2 regions of the Streptomyces sp. NPDC047085 genome follow, and region 1 is predicted to be linked to the other one. Evidence: riboswitches for the same ligand, from Rfam matches in the RefSeq annotation. Region 1 holds a riboswitch; the other holds the start of a gene.
The links. Region 1 has a riboswitch for cobalamin ahead of ABZ865_RS32250 (HoxN/HupN/NixA family nickel/cobalt transporter). Riboswitches for the same ligand answer to the same signal wherever they lie in the genome.
Positions count from the first base shown of each region.

Region 2: another riboswitch for cobalamin. It lies ahead of ABZ865_RS05400 (cobalamin biosynthesis protein); the one in region 1 lies ahead of ABZ865_RS32250 (HoxN/HupN/NixA family nickel/cobalt transporter).

Region 1 is NZ_JBEYUW010000012.1:41,989-56,886, reverse strand. Features, by position in the region: gene ABZ865_RS32305 (CoA transferase) at 1-830, opposite strand, end outside; gene ABZ865_RS32300 (acyl-CoA dehydrogenase family protein) at 841-2,118, opposite strand; gene ABZ865_RS32295 (TetR/AcrR family transcriptional regulator) at 2,371-3,018, opposite strand; gene ABZ865_RS32290 (methyltransferase domain-containing protein) at 3,169-3,783, shown strand; gene ABZ865_RS32285 (molybdopterin-dependent oxidoreductase) at 3,975-4,568, shown strand; gene ABZ865_RS32280 (FAD-binding oxidoreductase) at 4,591-5,295, shown strand; gene ABZ865_RS32275 (DUF6510 family protein) at 5,306-5,596, shown strand; gene ABZ865_RS32270 (hypothetical protein) at 5,713-6,387, shown strand; gene ABZ865_RS32265 (NAD(P)H-binding protein) at 6,877-7,626, shown strand; gene ABZ865_RS32260 (cupin domain-containing protein) at 7,720-8,016, shown strand; gene ABZ865_RS32255 (hypothetical protein) at 8,080-8,610, opposite strand; cobalamin riboswitch at 8,640-8,828, shown strand; gene ABZ865_RS32250 (HoxN/HupN/NixA family nickel/cobalt transporter) at 8,855-9,964, shown strand; gene ABZ865_RS32245 (hypothetical protein) at 10,172-10,390, shown strand; gene ABZ865_RS32240 (copper chaperone PCu(A)C) at 10,639-11,166, opposite strand; gene ABZ865_RS32235 (heavy metal translocating P-type ATPase) at 11,163-13,421, opposite strand; gene ABZ865_RS32230 (hypothetical protein) at 13,418-13,672, opposite strand; gene ABZ865_RS32225 (YcnI family protein) at 13,876-14,622, opposite strand; gene ABZ865_RS32220 (hypothetical protein) at 14,662-14,898, opposite strand, start outside.
Region 2 is NZ_JBEYUW010000001.1:1,240,157-1,245,339, reverse strand. Features, by position in the region: gene ABZ865_RS05410 (inorganic phosphate transporter) at 1-962, shown strand, start outside; gene ABZ865_RS05405 (hypothetical protein) at 997-1,224, shown strand; cobalamin riboswitch at 1,360-1,501, shown strand; gene ABZ865_RS05400 (cobalamin biosynthesis protein) at 1,601-2,563, shown strand; gene ABZ865_RS05395 (cobyric acid synthase) at 2,560-4,068, shown strand; gene cobN (cobaltochelatase subunit CobN) at 4,065-5,183, shown strand, end outside.

The DNA.
Region 1 (14,898 bases):
GCCGCCTCGGGGTGGCCGATGGCCTGGAGGAACAAGGGGACCTGCTTGTCCTCGTTGGCGAAGGCCAGCAGCAGCCAGCGGTTGTCCGCCGTGCGGTAGGCGTTGGCGAGCGCGTTCGGCGGGTCGGACCGGTCGGCCGGGCTGGGGGCCTTCCCCCCGACGAGTACGGCTTGCAGCCACATGCCCGCCGCCCACGCGCCCTCGGCGATCAGCGACGCCGTGACGCGTGCGCCCTCACTGGTCTTCTCTCGCCGGTACAGCGCGGTCATGATCCCGGCGAACAGGGAGACCGCCGTCGGGTGGTCGCCCGAGCCGAACGCGTTCATCGCCGGCGCTGCGTCCCGCTGACGCGTCACGTCCATCAGGCCGCTGCGCGCCCAGAACGCGGTCACGTCGAACCCGGGCAGGTGCGCTTCCGGGCCCTCCTCTCCGAAGCCGGTGACATCGGCGTAGATCAGCCGGGGGTTGAGGGGGGCCAGATCGTCGTAGTCCAGGCCCAGCTTGGCCCGGGTGCCCGGTGGGAAGTTGGTCACCAGCACATCCGCCCACTTCACCAGCCGCTCCACCACGGCTCGGGCGGCGGGCGACTTCAGGTTGAGGGCGATGCTGCGTTTGTTGCGGTTGTCCAGCTGCCAGGGGTAGTTGACACCGTCGACTCGGGGGTTCGGGGGCATGCGGTGGAGTCCCCGGTAGGTGTCACCGGTGCGGGGTGGTTCGACCTTGACGACGTCGGCGCCGAAATCGCCGAGCATGCCGGCCGCGGCAGGGCCGGCGATGAAGCTGGCGAGGTCGACGACGTGCAGTCCCTCCAGCAGGGGCGTGTTCGCCATGACCCCTCCCTCAGTGGCCGGAGGCGGGGGGCACGAAGGCGTTGAATCCCGTGATGTCCCGGCCGACGATCAGCGCCTGCACCGTGTCGGTGCCCTCGTAGGTGTTGATGGCCTCGATGTCGCACAGGTGCCGGGCCACGTGGTAGTCGAGGAGGATGCCGTTGCCGCCGAGCATGTCACGGGCGTCGAGGAGGACGGCCCGGGCCCGCTCGGTGTAGTGCATCTTGGCGAGGGCCACCCGCGGCATCGAGTACTTGCCCTCGTCCAGGAGCTGGCTGAGCCGGTACTGCATGCACAGCATGTCGGTGATGTCGGCCAGCATCCGCGACAGCCGGTACTGGATGAGCTGGTTGGCCGCCAGCGGGACCCCGAACTGCTTGCGCTCCTTGACGTACGCCAGAGCCGTCTCGTAGCCGCGGATGGCGGCACCGATCGACTCCCAGGCCACGCAGAACCGCGAGGCCAGCAGCACCTTCTCGGTGTCGCGGAAGGTGTTCACGTTCGCCAGCCGGTTCTCGGCGGGCACCCGGACGTCGGTGAGCGCGATCTGCGCGTTCTGCACGCAGCGCAGCGCCGTCTTGCCTGTGATGACCTCGGCTTCGAAGCCCGGCGTGCCCCTCTCGACGACGTAGCCGCCGACGTGGCCGTCGTCGCCCCGGGCCCAGACGATCACGTAGTCGGCGAAGGTCGCGTTGCCGATCCAGCGCTTGTGGCCGTTGAGCACGTACGAGTCGCCGTCCTCGCGCGCGGTGGTCTCCAGCTTGACCACGTCCGTGCCGTGCGCGGGCTCGGTCAGACCGAAGGCACCGATCTTCTCCATGCGCGCCATCGCCGGGAGGAAGCGCTGCTTCTGCTCCTCCGACCCCAGCAGGGCGATCGAATTCATGGCCAGGGCCGAGTGCACACCCATGAACGTCGACATGCTCAGGTCGCCGCGCGCCAGCTCCAGGATCGCCACGCCGGTCGTCACGTTGTTCAATCCCGGGCAGCCGTAGCCCTGGATCTGGAAGCCGGAGATGCCCAGCTGTGCCAGCTTGGGGACCAGCTGGTGGGGAAACTCCGCCCGCTCCCAGTACGGATTGATGATCGGGGTGACCTCCTGGTCCATGAACTCCCGGACCTTCGTGCGGAGCGTCTGCTGATGCCCGTCCAGCAGATCGTTCAGCAAGTAGTAGTCCGTGTGCTCGGAGCCGCCCAGTGCGGGAGGCTGGACGACCGGGTGCCCGTTGCCGGAACCCACGGTCACGAGATCGATGCCCGCCGTCGCGGTGCCCTGCATCGCATTCATCTGCCGGCGCTCCTCTCAGGACCCCCTCTGTATTCTGTTGAATCCCCTTCGTATTCCGTGCCCCATCTCTTTCATGCTAGAGGCATCGAGTGGCCGCGCAATTCGGGCACTGCCACATGCTCAACCGGCCATAGAAACATGCGAGTTGGTGCCACTCTCGATCGAGAGCCGGCAGATCGGCGCCCGGAGCACACGGAATCAAGAAACGCGTCAATCCGGCCGACACCGGATAAACAATGGAGGTCGGAATAATTACTGGAATTGTGTTCCCTTTTCTTGTTCCTCGCCGTCGCGCGGCAGCAATGACCGCAGAGCCAGGTCCGTCAGTTCAGCCTCGAGTCTGTCGCTGTCGGAAACCACCGCCGCACGGAAGGGGCGGCCCGCCAGAACCGAGATGAGCCACCACGCTGCGGTGTGAGGGTCGATGTCGTCCCGCACGTCGCCGGCCGACTGGCCGCGGCGGAGCAGGTCGGCGAGCGTGTCGGCGAAGTGCTGGTGGACCTGGCGCAGGGCCGCGCCGAGTTCCAGGTCGTGGGCCAGCGCGGTCGCGTCGGCGAAGAGGAAGCCATGTGCGCCGGGCTGGTGGAAACGGTCCATGTGGGCCGGGTCGAGGAAGGACGCGAGCACCTCGGGCACCGGGCGGCCCGCGTCCGCGGCCTGGTGCAGGAGCGCGGACACCGCGTGGGTGGCGTGGTCCAGGGCAGCGCGGTAGAGCGCGGACTTGGAGCCGAAGTTCTGGAAGACCACCGGCTCGGTGACACCCACGCGCTTGGCGATGTCGGAGACCTTGCCGCGCTGGTAGCCCGTCTCCGAGAAGACCTCCGTGGCCGCGGCCAGGATCGACGCGCGGCGCTCGGCGGCGGACAGGCGGGTGCGCGTGCGGGAGCGGGGCTCGGTCATGTCGGCCATCGTATGCCGCCCTCGTGCCGCTCTTGCGCTCTTTCTTAGTCGGGACTAAGTTGAGCGTACTTAGTCGTGACTAAGTTATGGAGGAGGGTCATGTCCCTCGGACGCCTCATGCAAGGCAAACCTCACGCGGACACGCCCGGCGTGACCATCGGAACCCCTCGCGCGTACGAACTCTGCGGCGCCCTCTGCTTCGTCGGCCGCCGCGACCGCGCCTTCTCCCGGCTCGCCGAACTCAGCGGCGCCGAACCGGGCGACCGCGTCCTGGACGTGGGCTGCGGCACCGGCTGCCTGACCCGGCACATGGCCGCCCGGGTCGGCCGCGACGGCTCGGTCACCGGCGTGGATCCCTCACCGCCGGTCCTGGATTACGCCCGCGGCAGGAAACCCCGTTCCGGCAGCGCCCGTTGCGCCTACCAGGAGGGCATCGCCGAGTCCCTCGACCAGCCGGACGCCTCCTACGACACGGTCGTCACCAGCCTGATGCTCCATCACCTGCCGGAAGACCTCCGGCCCACCGCCCTGCGCGAGATGCACCGCGTCCTGCGGCCCGGCGGACGGCTGTTGGTGGTGGAGTTCCGCCCGCCGAAGAGCGCGATCGGCCGCCATCTGGTGCATGGCGGAGCCGGGCGGGCCATGGCTCACCACCAGGTGGATCTCCTGGACGACCTCATCGCGGACGCGGGATTCGAGGTGAGCGGACACGGCGACGTACGCCCCTGGCTGTACTACGTACAGGCGCGACGCACGGGGCAGTGAGCAGCGCACACGGCAGCGACCGGGCGCCGACCACGTCGGGCCGGCGGGGGAGGCCGACGTCCTGAGTGATTCATACCGGGCACCGACGATGGCCCAGCCGACCGTGTCGGTCGTTTCGGGGTCGATGGCCACGGCGGGCACGAATAGTCACATCCGGTTAGCCTTCCAATACGAAGGGTGGTGAGTGACTCGTGGTCACCCGTGGATTCACAGGCCGTCCTCGACGCACGGAGGGCGCGGTCCCTCCGGGGCAGTACGTCACCGACGACTTCCCCGTGCTCACGGCGGGGCCGACCCAGCACGTACCGAACCGGGCGTGGGAGCTGGTGGTCACTGACGGGACCACGGAGCGGACCTACGCATGGGAATCGCTCCGCGGTCTGGGCGTAGTGGACCTGACGACTGATATCCACTGTGTCACGCACTGGTCCAAACTGAGGACGACCTGGCAGGGCGTTCCGGTGGCGGCCGTGCTGGAGGACGCAGGGGTGGCCGACGAGCCCTACGCGCTGGTGTCCTCCTACGGCGGCTACACGACGAATCTCCTGGTGGAGGATCTGGTGGACCGCGACGCGATCGTCGCGGTGGGCTACGAGGGCGGTCCCATCCCCGCCGAGCACGGCGGGCCGGTCCGGCTGCTGGTGCCGCACCTGTATCTGTGGAAGTCCGCCAAGTGGCTGCGCGGGATCCGTGTGATGCCCGAAGACGAGCTGGGATTCTGGGAAACCGCCGGCTACCACCACCGCGGTGACCCGTTCCTCGAGCAGCGTTACTACGGGAGCTGACCGATCAGCCATGCCACCGCGATTGCGACCTGTCCAAGGCTGGCGAACCGTCACCGTCGCCGGTACAACGCGTGAGACCGCCTCCGCGCGCAGCATCCGGTTCACCGTCGCCGACTGGCCGGGCCATGTGGCCGGCCAGCACATCGACGTCCGGCTCACCGCCGAGGACGGGTACCAGGCCACCCGCAGCTACTCCCTGTCCTCCGCGCCTGACGAGGCGCCGCAGATCACCGTGGAACGGGTGGACGACGGTGAGGTGTCCCCGTACCTGGTCGACATCGCCACTGACGGTGATGTCCTGGAGGTCAGGGGACCGGTAGGGGGCTACTTCGTGTGGGAGCCCGACGACGCACCGCTGCTCCTGGTGGCCGGCGGCTCCGGCATCGCGCCGATGCGCGCGATCTGGCGCGCCGCCCGCGCTCACGGCACCCCCGTGCGACTGGTGTACTCCGCGCGTACGGCCGATCGGGTCATCTTCGGCGACGAGCTGAGCAGTCCCGGCGGGCCGGAGACCACCATTCGGCTCACCCGGGAACGGGCGCCGGGATTCGAGTACGGCCGGCTGAGAGCCGATCAGCTGAGTGCGCTCCTCGGTTCCGGTGGCGTTCGCGAGCCGCGGCTGCGGGTTTACGTGTGCGGTCCGACCACATTCGTGGAGGACACTGCCCGCGCACTGACCGACGCCGGCGCGGACACTGACCTGTTGAGGACAGAGAGGTTCGGATAGGAGCCCCGACGTGAACGCAGAGGAAGACCTCCTCTCGGTGCATCCAGAGGACGGCTACGTGGACGGCAACGCCGTGGCCGGAGCGTTGTCGCTGGTCCTGGGCCGGGAGGCAAGCACGATCGTCCTGGAGTGCGCCGCGTGCGGCGATCGGCACCGCGTCGCCGAGACCCGGGTCTACCTGCGCTGTCCCGGCATGGTGGTGCGCTGCCCAGCGTGCTCGGAGTGCGAGGCGCTGCTCGTCGACCGCCCCCACGGGCTACAGCTCACGCTGATGTCGATCCGTACCTTGCAGCTGCCGTGACCCTCCGCCCCGCCGAACCGATGACCTCCCCTGTGGCGAGCTCTTCGTCGCACTCACTGCTGACGGCACCGGCGGGCCCTTTCACACTCTTCGACGACTGAGGTCACACTCGGGGGATGAGAGAGCTCAAGGGTGTTGATGCCGGGACGCCGCATGCGCAATTTCTGGCGACCGAGCACTGGAGTCTGCTGGCGACGCGGAACATGACGTGGCAGGAGATCTTCAGCCGCACCGGGACGTATCTGACGGTGCTGTCGGCCGCGGTGGTGGCGCTCTCGCTGGTGGCCAACGCGACCCAGTTCGGGTCGGGATTCACGACGTTCGCGTTGCTGGTGCTGCCCGTTGTCCTGCTCGTCGGGTTCGGGACGTACTTCCGGCTGATCGAGGCGGACATCGAGGACACCTGGCTGATCATCGGCATGAACCGGCTGCGGCACGCATACGTCGAGCTCGCACCGGAGCTTGAGCCGTACTTCGTCGCGAGCCACCACGACGACCCGCCAGGGATCTGGACGACCTACAGCTTCCGCCGTCGGCTCGGGGTGACGCACTGGCTGTCCGGCTCACCTGTCGTCGTCTGCGTCATCAACTCCGTCGTCACCGGCGTGCTGGCCGCGGTGGTCTGCGAGGCCGCCGGCGCCGGGGACACCCTGCGGACCCTGGTCGGCTCCGCCATCGCCATCCTGACCGCGGTCGTCCTCGGGTTCCTCGGCCTCCGCAAGGTGCACGAGGTCTCCCGCAGCTATCGGCCACGCTTCCCCAGTGACGAAGCGCGACGGTCGGCGGGTTGAGGCGGCCTGAGCCCTGGCGGTCGGCCGCATGGTCGACGTCCTGCCGATCGAAGCGCCGACCGTACGGGGCGGTCAGGGACGCGACCAGCGGCTCGAGGTCCTGGTCGGCCGCCAAGGCACGTGAGGCGGTGGCGAAGACCACGCTGCTCGGTCGCGGTCCAGGAACGAACCCCGGCAAGCCGCTCGACCTTCCTCGCCCATGCCTCGGCCGCAGCCCGCGGCACCAGCGGCGGCCGCCGCATCCACCTGCGCATCTTCGCGACCTGGCCCTGGCGGCACGATGATCCGACCAGCTCGGCCATGCGAAGTGAAACAGCGAAGGCTAGCGTGGTTGGGGGGCCGGCTGAAGCCGAAGGGCTCGTGCCGCAGTCTGTCTTGTGTCACAAGCACATCCCTTGGTGGTCTGCTGAGACTCAGTCTCAAGACCTGGGATCCGTTCGTTCACCTCCACGACGACTGGCTTAGTCAGCGTGCGAAATGAGGCGCACCATGCGAATCGCTGTCGCCGGTGCGACCGGCAATATCGGTGCCCGCACTGCCTCGTTCCTCGAGCGTGCGGAGCACGAAGTCATACCCATGAGCCGCTCTCTCGGCGTTGACCTGATCACGGGCGAGGGCTTGGACACGGCACTCGAAGGCGTTGACGCGGTGGTCGATGCCATCAGCTCCCCGCCGGTCAGCCCCGACGAGACGCGCGCCTATTTCGGCACTGCCACGAGAAATCTTCTCGCCGCCGAGGAGCGCGCGGGGGTGCGGCACCACGTACTGCTGTCGATCGTCGGAATCGACCGGGTCACAGGTGGTACGGCCCACTACTCGGGCAAGCGCGAGCAAGAGCGTCTGATCGAGGAGGGCCGGGTGCCGTGGACGATCGTGCCCGCTACACAGTTTCACGACTTCGCGGCGTTGGCCGCCAGCTGGACAGAGCGCGACGGCGTGGCCACCATCGCCCCGCTGCTTGTTCAGCCGATTGCACCCGACGACATAGCTCAGGTCCTGGCCGAGGTCGCGACCGGGGAGCCGCGGGGCCGCTACGTCGATGTCGCCGGCCCTGAGCCGCAAGACCTGGTCGACATGGCCCGCCGCACCCATGACGTTCTCGGGCGCAAGGTGAAGCTGGTTCCGACGTGGTCGGGCCCCCTTGATGTGTCGATGGCCGGCAATGTGCTGCTGCCCGGCGAGAACGCCCGTATCGCCCCGACGACGTTCGACCAGTGGCTTGCGGCCGGGGCGCGATAGGAGGAAACGATGGACCCCTATGAAAAGGCGTAGAACACTCGGACCGACCTTCAGAGCATCACCCCGCCCTTCATACCGGCAGACGCCGAGGTGATGACCGTGCGGATCGAGTATCCTCCCGGCGGTCCCGGCGTGCCGCCGCACCGCCATCCCGGCGGGCCGTGTTTCGGCTACGTCCTGGAGGGCGAAATGGGACGACGACGAGCTTCAGCAGAGCGGTTGGGTAAGGCGTTCACCATCCTGAGGGCGAAAGGCTGCTCGCAGCCCGTGGCCGGCGTTGAGGCGAGGCAATGTCCGACCTGGCTGCCGGGCGCCTGCTCTACGTCGGTACAGTCGCCCACCACGCGTCGACCCCCTTCCGCCACGGGTCAGCACCGCAACGAACCCTAGATCACCTCAGCTTCCCAAGCTCAGGTCTCGTCCACGCGACCGTTCAGATGGAAGAGGAGCCACTCAAGCCAGTCCGGTGTGACACGCGTTCAGCGAGCGAAAGACCCGGTCGTCGAGGATCAAGGCCCGATCACATGTGGCTTCACGGTCGTCCACGGCCGCGAACCATTTGGTGAAGAAGGATCGCCCCACTCCCTTAAGGGCGAACTGCCGGTAGGCCCCGCTCAGGTCTCCGCCTCGGACCGCTTCGCGCGTGGTCCGGAGGACTCCGGGCAGGCGCGGGTCGGACAGGGCCGCTTCGGTGTACCGCGGCCCACGTCCGTTGGTGGTACCTGAGCCCCAGATCATGACAGCGACGAACAGGTCACGCAGGCCATCGGCGTCATCACCAGCGTGGTCACGAAGACGGGCCAAGTCGCCCCGATCGATGAGACGGTCACCGCCCGGACCACTCGCGGATTCAACGCCGATATCGAGTACATGCGCCGCCCCGTGCGACACCAACCGCGGGCGCCACGTTCCGGGACGGAAACGCACGGGCTTCTGTACGGATTCGCCGTAGCGGACAACGAGCCTCTGAAGCTGCTCCACCATGCTCCCCCTGGCCATGACGGCGGCGTGCCGTAGGGTGGGCGGGCCGTGGTGTTCGGGAAGACCGGTGAAAGCTCTCAGGAGCTCAGTCCGGAGCGGCCCTCGCCACTGTGATCGGGGAGTTCCCACCCCACGTATGCCACTGGCCTCACGGCCGGGAAGGCAGGGGCGGGCGCGTTGACCCGTCAGCCAGGAGACCGGCCACGGCATCACGAAGCTGATCCACGAGGTGCTGGAGCGTGACCGTATGACCGTGTCCCAAGGCGTGCCCGAAACCGCCGCCGCCCCGTCCTTTCGCTGGCGCCGCGAGGACACCGTCCGAACCGCCGGCCTGCTGGCGGTGATCATCGCTCTCCATGTGGTCGCGTTCGGGATCCTGTTCCTGCTCGTGGTCCCGCGGCACTACGAGGTCGGCTCCAAGGCGTTCGGCATCGGCCTGGGCGTCACGGCGTACACGCTCGGCATGCGGCACGCCTTCGACGCGGACCACATCGCGGCGATCGACAACACCACCCGCAAGCTGATGGCCGACGGCAAGCGGCCGGTGTCGGTGGGCTTCTGGTTCGCCCTCGGGCACTCCAGTGTCGTGGTCGTGATGGCCGCGCTGGTCGCCGGAGGCGCGAAGCTAGCCGGCACCCTGATGAACGACGGCTCCCGAACCCACCAGGTCCTGGGCACCGTCGGCACCATGGTCTCCGGGGGGTTCCTGTACCTCATCGCCGCCCTCAACCTCGTCGCGCTGTTCGGCATCCTGCGCGTCTTCCAGGCCATGCGCGCCGGACACTACGACGAGGCGGAGCTGGAGGCGCACCTGGACTCGCGCGGTTTCATGAACCGCATCCTGGGCCGGCTCACCAAGTCCATCCGCCGGCCCGGCCAGATGTTCCCCCTCGGTTTCGTCTTCGGCATCGGCTTCGATACCTCGACCGAGGTCCTGCTCCTCGCCCTGGCCGGCAACGGCGCCGCCGCCGGGCTGCCCTGGTACGCGGTCCTGTGCCTGCCCCTGCTGTTCGCCGCAGGCATGAGTCTGTTCGACACCCTCGACGGCACGTTCATGAACTTCGCCTACCAGTGGGCGTTCTCCAACCCGGTGCGCAAGGTGTTCTACAACCTCACCATCACCGGCCTGTCCATCGCCGTGGCCTTCTTCGTCGGCACCATCGAACTGGTCGGCGTCCTGCACGACAAGCTCGGCCTGAGGGACGCGGTCACCGGCTGGATCGCCGGGCTGGACCTGGACAACGTCGGCTATGTCATCGTCGGTCTGTTCGTGGTCGTCTGGGCCGTGGCTGTCGCGTACTGGCGACTGGCCAAGGTCGAGGAACGCTGGACCGCCCGCACCGCCGACACCGGCTGACGGCGACGCAGCCGTCGCCTCGGTCCGCCCCCCGAGACGCTTCTTCGCATGCACCGCGCGTGCCATGAGTCGTTGAACGGCGCCGCCGAGTTCCCGCGAAGTGACGTGGCGTTTGCCATGAGTTGGGCCCGTTTCACACACCTCGCGCACGGGGCATCGTTGAAGTGCCGGACCGCCCGGCGCGCCGGAAGCGAACGAGGTACGCAGATGCCCGAGACGAGCCCGGAACCGATCGCGACCTTCTGCGGGAGCTGCAACTGTGGTTGTCCCCAGCTCTTTCTCGACCCGGACGCACCCGAGGACAGGCGGGTGCGCATCACCGACGACTTCGGACAACAGGTGCAGATGAGCGAGGAGCAGTTCGCCGACCTCGTCGCCCAGGCCAAGGCGGGCGCCCTGGACCGGCTGACCGCGACACCGGTGTGATACCGGTGCACTAGCGAGGGAACTGCGGCGGATCAGGTCCCGCGGCAGACGGACGGGCCACGGTGGCGGCAACCAGGATCCACGCCCCGCCGATCCGCGACCCCAGGTGTCCGGCTCGGGTGGCCTTCTGTTCCCACGGCCAAACCTACGGTGTCCCGCAGGGCGGAACCCGCCGGACCGTGGCCCCGACGTCTGACAGACGTCTTACGGACCGCCGCCCCGGCGGCACGTTTGCCGACCCGCTTCTGTCACGTTCCCTCCTGGCCCGCACGGACCACGACCGCGAGGGTCTTCACGGCCCCGCTGTGCTCGAAGTACAGGGTGAACGTGACAAGGTCACCGGACTGCCAGCCCGTCTTCGCCGGCACGGTCACGTCGAGGCTGTTCGGGGACATGGCGAGGCTGTCGCCGGCCGGAACGGTGACCGAAGCCACCGTCTGTGCGGATGCCGAGCGGCCGCCGGTCATACGGTGGCGGCTGAGTGTGACGGCACCATCGGCCTCGGTGGACGTCACCTTCAGCAGCCGGTCCGCCGAGCCCCCGCTGTTGGTGATCCGGAAGAAGGCCGCAGTGTCCCGGTTGTCGCCGTAGGGCAGGAGCACCTGGCTCTCGGTGACCGCGATACGGGCTGGGCTGCCTGCGTTGCCGTAGGCGGTCCACATGCTCAGACCGCCGAGCGCGAGGCCGCATGCGGCGACAGGCGCGAGTGCGGCGAGCAGCGTGTCGGTGAGCCTGCGGCGGATGGGGCGCCAGAGGGCCTTGGCCTGGTCGGTCATCGGGTACGCCTCCGGGCGGCGGGCGACGGCTGCCAGGCGCGCAGGCGCAGGCTGTTGGTGACGACCAGCACCGAGCTGGCCGACATGGCCGCTGCGGCGAGCATGGGGTTGAGCAGGCCGACCATGGCGAGCGGGACGGTGACGACGTTGTAGCCGAAGGCCCAGGCGAGGTTGGCGCGGATCGTGCCCAGCGTGCGCCGGGCGAGCCTGATCGCGTCCGTGAGGGCCTCGATGTCGCCGCGTACCAGCGTGACGTCGGCGGCGCCGATCGCGACGTCCGTGCCGCTGCCCATGGCGATGCCCAGGTCGGCGCAGGCCAGTGCGGCGGCGTCGTTCACGCCGTCGCCGACGACTGCGACCCGGTAGCCCTGCTCGCGCAGGTCCCGGACGAGGGCGGCCTTGTCCTCGGGGGTGCGGCGGGCGTGCACCTCGTCGATGCCCAGGGCGGACGCGACGGCCCGGGCGGGCGCCTCGCGGTCGCCGGTGGCGAGCACGGGGCGCACGCCGAGACGTCGCAGTCGGTCGACGGCCCGGTAGCTGCCGGGGCGTACGACGTCCCCGATCTCGATGAGGGCTTCGGCTGTCCCGTCCACGCGGACCAGTACGGGCGTGTGGGCGGCGGCTTCGGCCACGAGCAGGGCGTCCGCGAGTGCTGCGGGCAACTCGTCGTCCGGAGCGAGGACCTCGACCAGCCGTCCCTCGACCCGGCCGCGCACTCCCTGTCCCGGCAGGGCGTTGAACTCGCTCACGTCCGGCAGTCGTTGCTTGCCGAGCTCCCGCCGGGCGTATGCGGAGACCGCCCGGCCGAGGGGGTGTTCCGAGCCCTGCTCGACGGCCCCCGCCAGCCGCAGTACCGCGTCGCGGTCGAGGCCGTCCGGTACGGCGGTGATCCGGGCGACGCTCATGTGGCCGGAGGTAAGTGTGCCGGTCTTGTCCAGGACCACGGCGTCGAGGTGCTGAAGCCCCTCCAGTGCCTGCGGGCCGGAGACGAGGACGCCCAGTTGGGCGCCCCGGCCGGTCGCGGCCATCAGCGCGGTCGGGGTCGCGAGGCCCAGCGCGCAGGGACAGGCCACGACCAGGACGGCCACGCAGGCCGTGATCGCCGCCTGGGGTTCGGCACCCGCGCCGAGCCAGAAACCGAGCGTCGTGACGGCCAGCGCCAGCACAACGGGTACGAAGACGCCGGCCACCGAGTCTGCCAGCCGCTGGGCGCGCGCCTTGCCCGCCTGCGCCTCGGTCACCAGCCGGGTGATCCGGGCGAGTTGCGTGTCGGCGCCGACTGCCGTGACCCGTACGAGCAGCAGCCCGCCGGCGTTGACGGCCCCGCCGACCACGGCCGAGCCCGGCCCGACCTCGACCGGCTCGCTCTCCCCGGTGACCAGGGACAGATCCACGGCGGAACTGCCCTCCACCACCTCACCGTCGGTGGCGACCCGTTCCCCGGGCCGCACGACGAAGACCTGCCCGACCCGCAACTCCTCCAGTGGAATCAGCCGCTCGGTATCACCGTCTCGTACGGCCACCTCCTTGGCGGCGAGCCGGGCCAGCGAGCGCAGTGCCGCCCCGGTTCCGCGCCGCCCGCGTGCCTCCAGGAACCGGCCCGCCAGCACGAACAGCGGGACTCCGACAGCCGCTTCGAGGTAGATGTGCGCCACGCCGCCCGAGGCAGTGGGGACGAGCGTGAACGGCATCCGCATCCCGGGATCGCCGGCTCCCCCGAGGAAGAGCGCGTACGCCGACCAGGAGAAGGAGGCTGCCACGCCCAGCGACACCAGCGTGTCCATGGTCGCCGCGGAGTGCCGCAGCCCCCGTACCGCCCGGAGGTGGAAGGGCCAGGCGCCCCACACGGCGACGGGCGCCGCGAGGACGAAACACAACCACTGCCAGTTGCGGAACTGCAGGGCGGGCACCATCGACAGCACGAGGACGGGGAGCGCAAGCAATGCGGTGACCAGCAGCCGGTGACGCTCTTGCCGTGCTTCGCCGGATGCCTCGTGGTCCTCACGCTGTTGCCTCTTGGGCGGCTCAGGCAGGGCAGCCGTGTAGCCCGCCTTCTCGACCGTGGCGACGAGTTCCGCCGGGCTCACGTGCGCCGGGTGGCTGACCCGGGCTCGTCCGGTGGCCAGGTTGACGGCCGCCGTGACTCCGTCCAGCTTGCCGAGCTTCCTCTCGACGCGTTTCACGCAGGCCGCGCAGGTCATGCCGCCGACGGTCAGATCCGTCGTCACCAAGGTGGTCACCGGTTCGGCGCTCAATGGTCGCCCCCCTCGTGCATGTCCATGTCTCCCATGCGCCCACTTCCGCCCGTGCCGCTGGGCCTGTCGTGCCCTGCGGTCCCGGTGCCGTGCATGCCGGGTGCGACCGGACCGGCGGCGGACCCGGCGGCGTACGACATTGCGAACATCAGGGCAAGGAGCACGAGGAAGCCACAGAGTGCGGGCGGGGGTGTCATCTTCCGCAGGGCCGTGCTCGCGCCCGCGAGGAAGGATTGCCGGGACTCGTCCATCAACCGCGTCTCCAGGTCACGTCGTACGGCATTGCTCAGATCGCGTCGTACCGATTCAGGGGTCGGCCCGGCCACGGGCCGAGTTCCGGAGCATGCGCGTGGCGCGCGTCACGCGAGGGACGGCGTCTCGCACACGTTGGGATGGCAGTCGGACGGTTTGCCCTGCCGTGGGAAGAGTCGGCAGGGCACGCCGCATTGCCGAATTACTCGCCCCGGGTCCCGGCGGAGCGGCCCCTCACGACGGCGAAAGCCGCCGCGGCCAGGCCCAGCACACCCACGATCAAGCCGGCGACACCGAGCCCGCGAGCCGTCGAGTCACTGCTGGACGCGGTGGACTTGGAGCTGTCCGAGCTCTTCGGCGTCGCCGAGGAGGCGGCGGAGGCGCCGCTGCCCTCCCCCTGGGCACCCTTCGCCGTGAGCTTGAGGACCGGCGCCGGGTTCTCCGGCTCCTCCCCTCCCGACGGCTCCTCGATCCAGCGCACGGTCTTGCCGTCGGAGTACGTCTGGAGTGTCTTGAAGGTCAACTGGTCCGTGTTGTCCGGCAGCTGTCCGAACGCGACGTTGAAGTCCTCGTACTGGCCGGGGGCGATCTTCCCGCCGGTCCAGGTGATCTCGGAGACGGCGTCGGTGATGGTGCCGTCGTCGGTCTTGACCGGCGTCTTGAGCTTGGTGTTGGTGACCTTGGCGGTCCAGCCGTCCTGCGGTGAGACGAGCACGCCGAGGACGGGGTGGTCGGTGGGCAGGAAGACCTGGACCTTGGTGGTGCTCGCGCTGTCCTCCTCGTTGGGGACGCGGAAGGACAGCACACCGTCCGTGGCGCCCTTGGCGTAGCTGTCGGGGTGGACGGTGACATGCGCGGAGGCGACGCCCGCGGCGGCGAGGACGCCGGCGGCAGCGAGCGCGGTGACGGCGCCGACGCGGCGCAGAGTGGTGGTGCGAGTCGTGGACATGGCTGAGGGGATCTCCGTACCTGAGGAGGGATGTCGAGGTCAGATGGCGTACGACTTCCCCGTCGGCGGTCCGCGCCGGTGCACGGCGTACCGCAGCCGCATCCGCCACAACGACCACGCCTCGTCCACCGCGCGACGTACGAGACCTGTCGCCGGCGTTACGTCACAGGCTCCTCCAACCACCTGCCACCAGGCGGCAAGCCCCGGTACGAATGCGATCGCCCAGCGCAGCAGCGACCACAGCGCGGCCTCACCGCGCCGCAGCCACCAGGTCAG
Region 2 (5,183 bases), on a different contig from region 1:
GACTCCCCTCCAGCTCCTCGCACGCCCTGATGGGCGGCCTGGTCGGTGCCACCGTCGCCTCCGCGGGCTTCGGCGCCGTCCACGGTGACGTGCTGGTCACCAAGGTCCTGCTCCCGGCGGTCGCCGCCCCGATCGTGGCCGGTGTCGCGGCGATGCTCGCCACCCGCTTCTCCTACGGCATCGGCAAGAACGCCGACGGCGAGGCCACCCGCAAGGGCTACCGCGCCGGCCAGATCGCCTCCGCGGGCCTGGTCTCGCTCGCCCACGGCACCAACGACGCGCAGAAGACGATGGGCATCATCACCCTCGCGCTGATCGCGGGCGGTGCCATCGCCCCCGGTTCCAACCCTCCCACCTGGGTGATCCTCTCCGCGGGCCTGGCCATCGCGCTCGGCACCTACATCGGCGGCTGGCGCATCATCCGCACCATGGGCAAGGGCCTGACCGACCTGGAGCCGCAGCAGGGCTTCGCCGCGCAGACCAGCGCCGCCACGGCCATCCTGGCCTCCTCCCACCTCGGCTTCTCCCTCTCCACGACCCACGTCGTCTCCGGCTCGGTCATGGGTGCGGGCCTGGGCCGCAAGGGCGGTGTGGTCCGCTGGTCCACCGCGACCCGGATGTTCATCGCCTGGGGGCTGACCCTCCCGGCCGCCGCGCTGGTCGGCGCGGGCGCCGAGTCCGTCACCGACCTCGGTGACTGGGGCACCGCCGTCGTCGCCGTCTTCCTGGTCGCCGCCAGCGCCGCGATCTGGAAGTTCTCCCGCCGCGAGGTCGTCGACCACAGCAACGTCAACGACGTCGACGCCACTGAGCCGGCCGGCGTGGTGACCACCGCCATCGCCGCGGTGACCCCGCCCCCGGTGGGCACGGTCCCCGAGGACCTGACGGCCACGATCCCGGCTCCGGCCGCCGACGCCTCCGCCAACGCCGCCCCGGCCACCCCGCCGGCCGCCGCGGTCTGACCCCGAGCACACCCCGGTTACCGAAGGAAGCATCATGAAGATCGACTGGGCGGCTCTCGGCTCCGTCTTCGGCGTCAGCCTGGCGTTCACCGTCGGCCTGGTGGCCCTGTTCACCCTCGGCGTGAACGGCCTGTCCCGCAAGGAGAAGGCCGCGGCGCAGGGCGACTCCGCCGCCCTGGCCGTGACCGGCGCCTACGTCTGCTTCGCGGCCTGCGCTGCGGCAGTGGCGTACGGCATCTACCTGATCATGAACAAGGCCTGATCACGAGCAAGGTCTGACCGACCGTCCGAAAGGCTCCTCCCCGGTGTGCTCCGGGGAGGAGCCTTTCGTCTGTCCGCGGCCCCCTGGTGTGGGACTCAGCACACTCTCCCCGCGCAGGTCAACGGCAAGTTGACGGCCCTTCCGGGAGCGTGGTGGACTGCCCAGGCCATGTACGGCGGCAGGAGAGGAAGCCGGTGCGAATCCGGCGCGGTCCCGCCACTGTCACCGGGGAAGAAACCCCGGGAGCCAGGAACTCTCACCGCCGGTCTCGTCGAACCAGGGCGTGGACACCCTGAGTGAGGACATATCGCCATGCTCGGCTGCCGATCGAGAACCCGCACCAGGACTGCCCCCCTTCCCACGGCCGGCTGAGCCGATGGGTGCCGATCGCTCGTACGCGTACGGCGCCGCCGCCGGCCTCCTGGGCGACCTGCTCCTCGGCGATCCGCGCCGCGGGCATCCCGTCGCCGTGTTCGGTCGTGCGGCCGGTGCCGTGGAGGGCGCGTTGTGGCACGACCACCGCGGCTGGGGTGCGCTGCACACCGCCGTGTGCGCCGGAGGCGCCGTCGCTCTGGGTGCCGTGGCCGAGCGCGCCGTACGCCGCTCTCCCGCCGCCCGCGTCGCGCTGACCGCTGCCGCCACCTGGTCCGTCGTCGGCGGCACCTCGCTGGCCCGGGAGGCCCGGATCATCGGACGCGCCCTGGAGGCCGGGGATCTGACGGCCGCCCGGGCACGGCTGCCGCACCTGTGCGGCCGGGATCCAGGGGCCCTCGACGCCGACGGGATCGCCCGGGCGGTCGTCGAGTCGGTCGCCGAGAACACCTCCGACGCCGTCGTGGGCGCGCTGGTGTGGGGCGCGGTCGGCGGGGTGCCGGGGCTGGTCGGGTTCCGGGCCGTCAACACCCTCGACGCGATGGTGGGCCACAAGTCCCCCCGCCTGCGCCGCTTCGGCTGGGCCTCCGCCCGCCTGGACGACGTCGCCGGCTGGCCGGGCGCCCGGCTCACCGCCGTGCTCGCCACGCTCGCCGGACCCGACCCTCGCGGCGCCCTACGGGCGTGGCGGGCGGACGCGGCCAATCATCCGAGCCCCAACGCCGGGCCCGTCGAAGCCTCGTTCGCGGGCGCCCTCGGCGTGCGGCTGGGCGGGACGCTGTCCTACGGCGGGCGCGTCGAACACCGGCCCGTGCTCAACGGGGACGCCGGACGGGCCGTCCGGGTCACCGACATCGACCGGGCCGTACGGCTCTCCCGCCGCGTCGGCCTGCTCGCGCTCGGCACCACGGTCGCCGCGCGCCTCCTGGTCCAGAGCGCCAAGAGCCTGAAGGGACGTGGCAAGTGAACGGTGGTCTCCTCGTCGCCGGCACCACCTCCGACGCCGGCAAGAGCGTCGTGACGGCCGGGATCTGCCGCTGGCTGGTCCGCCAGGGCGTCAAGGTGGCGCCGTTCAAGGCGCAGAACATGTCCCTCAACTCGTTCGTGACGAGGGAGGGCGCGGAGATAGGGCGGGCGCAGGCCATGCAGGCCCAGGCCTGTCGCGTCGAGCCGACCGCGCTCATGAACCCCGTGCTGCTCAAGCCCGGCGGCGAGCAGAGCAGCCAGGTGGTGCTGCTGGGCAAGCCGGTGGGCGAGCTGAGCGCACGCGGGTATCACGGGGGGCGCCAGCAGAAGCTCCTCGGCACGGTGTTGGACTGCCTGGCCGAGTTGCGGGGCACGTATGACGCGGTGATCTGTGAGGGGGCCGGTTCGCCCGCCGAGATCAATCTGCGGCGCACCGACATCGTCAACATGGGGATCGCGCGGAACGCGCGCCTTCCCGTCCTCGTCGTCGGCGACATCGACCGCGGCGGCGTCTTCGCCTCCTTCTTCGGCACCGTCGCCCTGCTCTCGCCCGAGGACCAGGAACTGGTCGCCGGGTTCCTGGTCAACAAGTTCCGCGGGGACGCCAGCCTGCTGGAACCCGGCCTGGACATGCTGCACGGGCTCACCGGACGGCACACCTACGGCGTGCTCCCGTTCCGGCACGGCCTCGGCATCGACGAGGAGGACGGACTCCGGGTCTCGCTGCGCGGCACCGTCCGCGAGTCGACGGTGACTCCCCCGGTCGGCGAGGACGTCCTGCGCGTCGCCGTCTGCGCGATCCCGCTCATGTCCAACTTCACCGACGTGGACGCGCTGGCCGCCGAACCGGGCGTCGTGGTGCGGTTCGTGGACCGGCCCGAGGAGCTGGCGGACGCCGACCTCGTGGTGATCCCGGGGACTCGGGGGACGGTCAAGGCTCTCGCGTGGCTGCGGGAGCGGGGGCTGGCGGACGCCCTCGCCGCACGGGCCGCGGAAGGGCGCCCCATTCTCGGCGTCTGCGGTGGCTTCCAGATCCTCGGCGAGCACATCGAGGACGAGGTCGAGTCGCGCGCCGGCGCCGTCCCCGGGCTCGGCCTGCTGCCCGTGCGGGTGCGATTCGCCCGCGAGAAGACCCTCACCCGGCCGGCCGGGGAAGCCCTCGGAGAGCGGGTCGAGGGGTACGAGATCCACCACGGGGTCGCCTCCGTAGCGGGCGGCGAACCCTTCTTGGACGGCTGCCGGGTCGGCCACACCTGGGGCACGCACTGGCACGGTTCGCTGGAGTCGGACGGCTTCCGGCGGGCTTTCCTGCGCGAGGTGGCGGCCGCCGCGGGCCGCCGCTTCGTGCCCGCCCCGGACACCTCGTTCGCCGCGCTGCGCGAGGAGCAGCTCGACCGGCTCGGCGACCTGATCGAACAGCACGCGGACACGGACGCGCTCTGGCGGCTCATCGAGTCGGGCGCGCCGCAAGGACTGCCTTTCATTCCACCGGGAGCGCCCGCATGAGCACAGTGTTGTTGTTGTCGACCGCCGACACCGATCTCCTGGCGGCCCGGGCGTCCGGCGCCGGCTACCGCATCGGCAACCCGACCCGCGTCGACGTCACCGGCGAGCTGCCGGGCCTGATCGAGGGCGCCGACATCGCGGTCGTACGGCTGCTGGGCGGCAAGCGCGCCTGGGAGGACGGGCTGGCCGCGCTGAAGGCGTCCGGGATCCCGACCGTGCTGCTGGGCGGCGAGACCGTGCCGGACGCCGAGCTGATGGCCGAGTCGTCGGTGCCGGCGGGCGTCGTGGCGGAGGCGCTGACGTACCTCGTCGAGGGCGGCCCGGCGAACCTGCTGGAGCTGTCCCGGTTCCTGTCGGACACCGTGCTGCTGACCGGCGAGGGGTTCGAAGGGCCGCGCAGGATGCCCGAGTTCGGGGTGCACGGCGCGTACGAGATCCGTGACGGCCGGCCGACCGTGGGCGTGCTCTTCTACCGGGCGCACGAACTGAGCGGCAACACCGCCTTCGTGGACACCCTGTGCGCGGCGATCGAGGCGCGCGGCGCCAACGCCCTTCCCGTGTACTGCGGTTCGCTGCGCGGCGCGGACGCCGGGCTGTACGAGCTGCTGGGGACGGCGGACGCGCTGATCGCCACCGTGCTCGCGGCCGGCGGCACCCATGCCTCGGAGGCCTCGGCGGGCGGCGACGAGGAGTCCTGGGACATCGGCGCCCTCGCCGACCTGAACATCCCCGTGCTGCAGGGCCTCTGCCTCACCTCCTCGCGGACGGCCTGGGACGAGTCCGACGCCGCGCTCTCCCCCATGGACGCGGCGATGCAGGTCGCGATCCCGGAGTTCGACGGCCGGCTGATCACCGTGCCGTTCTCCTTCAAGGAGCAGGGCCCGGACGACGTGCCGGTGTACGTCGCCGACCCCGAGCGGGCCGGACGCGTCGCCGGGATCGCGGTGCGGCACGCACGGCTCAGGCACAAGCCGAACGCCGACAAGAAGCTCGCGCTGGTCTTCACCGCCTACCCGACCAAGCACTCCCGCGTCGGCAACGCGGTCGGCCTCGACACGCCCGCGTCGGCCGTGCGCGTCCTGGACGCCCTCAAGCAGGCCGGCTACGGCGTCACG